Regions from separate parts of the Shewanella sp. SM74 genome, predicted to be linked through region 2. Evidence: riboswitches for the same ligand, from Rfam matches in the RefSeq annotation. Region 2 holds a riboswitch; the other holds the start of a gene.

Region 1 (3,421 bases), on a different contig from region 2:
ATTCTTACCTGGCAAGTTAATGTCCATAACGACCAAGTTAATTTTGTTTTCCTGCATAGCCTTATGCATTTCTGCGCCATCATTGGCCTCAGTTACCACATACCCTTCTGCCTCGAAAATACTTCTCAGCGTGTTACGGGTAACGGCTTCATCTTCAACGATCAGAATGTGCGGATTTTGCATATTATTTACCTAAATTTTAATCAGTTTATACTAACCAATAAGAGCAACTTACTTCGGGCTCTTATATTCATAAAAGCGTTGATACTTCCTTGAACTGCTTTGTGCTCAAAAGGAAAATCTTTACGGTGACATCTATATCTGGATGTAGATTAAGTGCACGTTTAAGTGTAATACGAGAAAACGTAATCAGTACCAACTTCGATAAGCAATAGTTAGAATAAGTTCCTTAACTATTGTTTTTTTTAAATGTTTAAAAGACAAATCAAATGTAGAACAGATTTTAAACAGATGCCCGGTCAGTTCACGTTACTTTAAGCGATATATGTAACAAACTGTATTGAACGATAAGCATCTTGCTCAATCTGTTTCAACTCACCAGTACGTACATTGTACTCGTTTTAGTCATTTGTTAACAAATGAAATGTTAACAAATTTTAGGTGAGCAGGGGTTTTTACCATGATATTTACTTTAGCTATTGATTAGTATAACTAATGTATTTCTTATTCCTGTGAGCCAGTTCACGCCTCTTTGGATTTTACAATCACTCTGCTACACTAGCTTGGGTTCATTTTTCGACTAGACTACCAATGGACAATACGACTCAAAATTTGTGGCAATGTTACCAAGCGCCGTTGTTTCTGCTGACTCAAGCATTATCCTGTGATTTTTCCTTTGCTGTTATTACCGCTCATAATCCCGCTTCAAAGCTTCTCTCTCCTAGCCAAAACCGTTTACTCGATCGCCAACTTCTCCGTGAAATTGAATTACTCGGTAGCCCTTATCGTGCTTTAGTGGGCGCTGCACCGGATTTATCCCACATGGAAAAAAGTTGGGCCGTGTTTATCGATAGAACGATGGCATTGCAATTGGGTAAGAAATTTAATCAATATGCGATTTATGTTGTCGAACAAGGGGATGTGAGCTTAGTGCCTTGCACCTTGGATGGACATGATGAAGTGTGTTTAGGCAAATTTAGAGATTATGTGCAGCTGGTATACGAGCTACCCGATTTGAACATTTAGTTGTTTTCAAAAGATTTTATTTAAATTGTTCATTTGTTATGAAATTAGCATTGACTTCATTAGGGGTTTATTGCTACTTTTTTCGTCCCTTTCCTAGGAAAGGAACAGAAGAGGAGCGTTAACTAGGTAGTCGGTCAGAGGAGCACAAACTCCATCGATGACTGATGAGGGAGATTAACGCCGAGGCATAGATATGGTTGCTGCATGTTTATGTCGGTCGCTCAGGCTGAATCCTGACGATTGTCACCTGTAATTGGTGGAGAGCTTCTGGTGACGATTGCTGTTTCCCTTCTTTTGGGGTGCGTTATCATTGAGCACCAGGCTCTTCGAACGAAGTCAGTTCGGAGTGTGATCATGTTAGTTAATCAATATCTTATTCAATCTGCATTTATTTGTTGCCCTACGTGTTTCACGGAGGTGCGCTAATGTCCCTCGTTGTTGCAAAATTTGGTGGCACCTCAGTCGCCGACTATAACGCTATGAATCGCTGTGCCGACATAGTGTTAGCTAATCCTCATTGTCGTTTAGTCGTGGTCAGCGCTTCGAGCGGCGTGACGAATCTACTAGTGGAATTGACCCAAGAATCGATCAACGACGATGGCCGATTACAGCGATTAAAACAAATTGCCCAAATTCAATATGCGATTTTAGATAAGCTCGGTCGTCCTAACGATGTGGCCGCCGCATTAGATAAATTATTGAGTCGCATGTCGGTATTGAGTGAAGCGCTCGCATCACAACGCAGCAAAGCGACTATGGATGAGTTGTTGTCCCTCGGTGAGCAATGTTCTTCGGCGTTGTTTTCGGCGGTGATCCGCGAGAAAGGTGTCAACTCAAGTGCCTTCGATGTGCGCCGAGTATTACGTACTGACAGTCACTTTGGCCGCGCCGAACCTCAGGTCGAGCAGATTGCGACTCTAGCTCGTGATTATCTACAGCCACTGTTAGCGGAACAAGTGATTGTCACGCAAGGCTTTATCGGTGCCGATGAAGCCGGTCAAACGACCACGTTAGGTCGTGGTGGTAGTGATTATTCTGCTGCACTGTTAGCTGAAGCGTTACGCGCCTCAGCGGTAGAGATTTGGACCGATGTCGCGGGGATTTATACAACGGATCCTCGTTTGGCGCCCAATGCCTTTCCGATTGCAGAGATCAGTTTCAATGAGGCTGCCGAGATGGCGACCTTTGGTGCCAAGGTATTGCATCCAGCGACTATTCTTCCTGCCGTTCGTCAGCAAATTCAAGTGTTTGTGGGTTCAAGTAAAGAGCCTGAAAAGGGCGGAACTTGGATCCGTCATCAAGTGGAAGATGCGCCCGTATTCCGCGCTGTGGCTTTGCGCCGCGATCAAACCCTATTAAATCTTCACAGCTTGCAAATGTTGCATGCACAGGGCTTTTTAGCGGAAACCTTTGCGACATTAGCGCGACATAAGATCAGTGTGGATTTGATTACCACATCAGAAGTGAATGTGTCTCTAACCCTAGATAAAACTGGTTCGGATTCAAGTGGACAAGGTCTGTTGAGTGAGGCATTGCTGCAAGAATTATCACAGCATTGTCGTGTGCGAGTTGAAGATGGATTGGCCTTAGTGGCGATTATCGGTAATCGTATTGCGACGACGCCGGGTATTTGTCGTCGTGTGTTTGAAGTGTTAGAACCACACAATGTGCGGATGATTTGCCAAGGTGCCAGCCCACATAATCTGTGTGTGTTAGTGGCAGAATCGGAAGCGGCGCAAGTGGTTAAATCGCTGCATCAAAATCTGTTCGAAGGCGTTTAGTATGTTGCCGACAACATCGTCTCTGCAAATCGGGGAGCTTGCCGCAGGGCAAGCACTCACTTTGCCTATCTACCATTTCAAACCGAGTGACGATAAGGCGACTGGCCCCAAAGTGTATATTCAGGCCAATGTCCACGGTGCTGAAGTACAAGGGAATGCGGTGATTTATCAGTTGATGAAGCAGCTTGAACACTGTGACATCCGCGGCGAAATCACCTTAGTGCCATTGGCGAATCCACTCGGGATCAACCAAAAAAGTGGTGAGTTTACCCTTGGCCGATTTGATCCTATTACGGGGGCGAATTGGAATCGTGAGTATTTGAATCATGCTATTGATTTGCCGACTTGGTATGGGGAACATGCCAAGCTGAGTGATAGCGAGCTGCTCCAAGCCTATCGCAGTACTTTGGTAGAAGCCTGTCAGCAAAAATTGC
Region 2 (3,421 bases):
GGAGTGAGATTTTAGCGGCGGATGCGTTTGCCTATGTACAAACCCAAGGCGGGCTCAATCGTGAAATCGGCATGAAGTACCGCAAAACGATTCGTGAAGTGGGTAATAGCATAGCGCCAATGGACGCCTACAAAAACTTCCGCGGACAAGAGCCAACCACAGAAGGCTTACTTAAACGCCGCGGTCTAGATCAAGCACGCTAAGCTAAGAGTCGATAGCCTTAATGCGATAGGCTAGAGATAAAGACAAACTCAGCCTTAACCAAAAAAAATCAGCCAGCATAATGCTGGCTGATTTATTTTGACTTATTTGTCGTGAACGTTTGCAGTGAAAGGTTTCAATTAACGTCTAGCTAATTGCGCCTTTAGATTTGATTTTAAGTACGATAATACTGATCACAAATGCCACACTACAAGCCACTAAACCCGCGACAACAGACTCGGTAAATCCAAGTGCCACATAACCCACTAAGCTAATAAACGCCGCAATGAGTGCATAAGGTAGCTGAGTCACCACATGGTCGATGTGGTGGCAACTGGCGCCCGTAGACGACAAGATAGTCGTGTCGGAAATTGGCGAGCAATGATCGCCAAATACAGCCCCCGCCAGCACAGAGGCAAGCATAGGCAACATCATGCCAGTGTGACTTCCCATCGCCATATCAGCAGCAATCGGCAACATGATCCCGAACGTACCCCAGCTAGTACCAGTTGAGAACGCAGTAATACCTGCTAGCACAAACATTAAGGCGGGTAAAAACGCGAACGGAATATTTCCTGTTGCTAAACTCGCCATAAACTTACCGGTTTCGAGTTGGCCAATCACACCTGCGATTGTCCAAGCAAATAACAGGATGTAAATCGCCGGCAGCATAGAGCGAGCGCCCTGCACTATACCTTTGACTATCATCAATTTCTCAACGCCTTGCACTAAATTCAATATCAGCGAGACCGCTAGACCAATTAATGCACCAAAGAAAAGTGATGAACTGACATCGGTTTTCTCAAAAGCAGAAATAATATTAAATTCAATCCCTTCCGCCGCGAGTACTTGAGCGCCACTGTTAATCATAAAATAGAGGGTTGCAAATACCAACACGGTAATCGGCAGGAACAGACCTAAAATCTTACCAGTTTCGGCTTCAGGTAAATCCGCGTTCGCCCCAGGCGGTAATCCTTTAGACTCATCGTATAAATTACCACGTTGGGCATTGAGCTCATGCTCACGCATTGGCCCAACATCTAGTCCCATAAAGACAACAAAAAGTAATAATAACAAGGAGAAGATTGCGTAAAAGTTCATCGGGATCATTTGAATAAAAATACTCAAATGACCCGTATCAGCAAAACCATGGGCAGTTAATATCCCGCCAATGAGTGCGATAATATAAGCACCCCAGCTCGAAACTGGAGAAATAACGCACACAGGCGCGGCAGTAGAATCTAATAAATAAGCTAACTTAGCGCGGGAAACATAATAACGATCGGTAACAGGTCGAGCGACCGAACCAACAACTAAACTATTGAAATAATCATCAATAAAAACTACGCAACCTAAAAACATGGTCAATAGTTTAGCGTCACGTTTATTACGTATATGTAAACGAGCCCAATCGGCAAAAGCCCGCGCGCTGCCACTTACGGTAATTAACGCTGTGATCATTCCCAATACAATTAAGAAACCGAGAATATATAAGTTCCACGAATTTAGACCTTTATCAGTCCAAAAAAGCCCTTTAACGCCATTAAATACAAACTCACCCGTTGCTAAAGGTGAAAATTGATTGAGCAATAAAGCACCAATTAAAATACCTAACCCCAAAGAAAGCAGTACACGGCGAGTCAATATCGCCAACACGATAGCCACCGCAGGCGGCAACAAGGAAAGTGCCGAATCGGCATAATTCATAACAGTCATTGATTATTATCTTCGTTAAATACGAATGGAGGGCGACTGAACTGGTGGGAAAAGGCAATAGATACCCAAGGTCACCTGTCCTATCAGTAGCGCTCCATAGTAACTATTCCCAATATCCATATCGGAAAATACTATGGCAGTGCTGCACCTATTAGGTACAACCCCAGCAGTCGATCGTGATAAATCGAACCACTTCGGCACCAAATCCTTTCGCAATCGATCAACGGAATCACCCTACTGATCACTACTAATATTTGGCGCGCCTCTACTTCTAAGAACGCCCGTACGCGGGCGTGAGGCACATAAAAACATAAGCGGCTTAGCAGATGCTACCGCAAAACCACTTAATGTGACCTAGATCACAGATTAAATCAACCGAGACTTGTAATCAGCTCAGGAACCGCCTCAAACAGATCAGCAACGAGTCCATAATCGGCAACTTGGAAAATAGGCGCTTCCGCGTCTTTGTTGATAGCAACGATAACTTTAGCGTCTTTCATGCCGGCTAAATGCTGAATCGCGCCAGAAATACCGACGGCAATATACAAGTTTGGCGCAACGATTTTACCGGTTTGACCCACTTGTAAATCGTTAGGCACAAAACCTGCGTCAACTGCAGCGCGTGATGCGCCAACGGCTGCACCGAGCTTGTCAGCAAGTTGCTCTAACATGCCGAAGTTTTCACCACTGCCCATGCCTCGGCCACCAGATACGATAATGCCAGCATTACCTAATTCTGGACGGGCTGATACCGTCAAGGATTGAGAAACAAACTGAGTTCTCGCTTCAAACACTTTATCGAGTGTCGTCACAGCCGCGCTGTTACCTTCTGGCGCAGCATCAAAGGCACTGGCGCGTACTGTCATCACTTTGATGGCATCATGGCTTTGCACTGTCGCTAAGGCGTTACCCGCATACACAGGGCGCACAAAGGTGTCAGCATTGACGACGGTAATGACTTCAGAGATTTGCGCAACATCTAATAATGCCGCCACACGCGGAAGCGTGTCCTTACCTAAGCTCGAAGCAGAAGCCAGAATGTGGCCATAGTTTGGCGCTAAGTCCACCAGCAATTTGGCAAAATTTTCCGCTAAATGCGCTTCATACACGCTGGCATCGGCAACGAGCACTTGGCTAACGCCTTGTAGCGCTTGTGCAGCTTGGACAACCGCGCCACATTCGTGACCCGCAACCAGTACATGCACTTCATCGCCAATGGCGCGAGCGGCAGTGACGATTTTTGCCGTATCAAGTTTTAGTGCGGCATTATCATGTTCAGCTAATACTAAAATGGCCATTTAGATCACCTTCGCTTCATTTTTTAACTTTTCAACTAGCTCAGCTACCGACGCTACCATTATGCCTGCTTTACGTTCTGCTGGCGGAGTGACCTTCACAACCGTTTGGTGACTCTTTAACGTCACGCCCAAATCAGCGACAGTAAAGACTTCTAATGGCTTACGCTTGGCTTTCATTATGTTAGGTAGTGAAGCGTAACGGGGTT

Evidence for each region. Region 2 has a riboswitch for lysine ahead of L5M49_RS04005 (Na+/H+ antiporter NhaC family protein). Riboswitches for the same ligand answer to the same signal wherever they lie in the genome.
Region 1: it holds a riboswitch for lysine, as region 2 does, so the genes downstream of both, lysC (lysine-sensitive aspartokinase 3) here and L5M49_RS04005 (Na+/H+ antiporter NhaC family protein) in region 2, are expected to answer to the same signal.

Annotation. Positions count from the first base shown of each region.
Region 1 covers NZ_JAKKRZ010000025.1:5,274-8,694, reverse strand. The annotation lists gene arcA (two-component system response regulator ArcA) at 1-183, opposite strand, end outside; gene L5M49_RS19805 (DUF3293 domain-containing protein) at 772-1,206, shown strand; lysine riboswitch at 1,307-1,481, shown strand; gene lysC (lysine-sensitive aspartokinase 3) at 1,632-2,987, shown strand; gene L5M49_RS19795 (succinylglutamate desuccinylase/aspartoacylase family protein) at 2,989-3,421, shown strand, end outside.
Region 2 covers NZ_JAKKRZ010000003.1:26,710-30,130, forward strand. The annotation lists gene L5M49_RS04000 (M3 family metallopeptidase) at 1-203, shown strand, start outside; gene L5M49_RS04005 (Na+/H+ antiporter NhaC family protein) at 349-1,917, opposite strand; lysine riboswitch at 1,997-2,193, opposite strand; gene L5M49_RS04010 (electron transfer flavoprotein subunit alpha/FixB family protein) at 2,289-3,215, opposite strand; gene L5M49_RS04015 (electron transfer flavoprotein subunit beta/FixA family protein) at 3,216-3,421, opposite strand, start outside.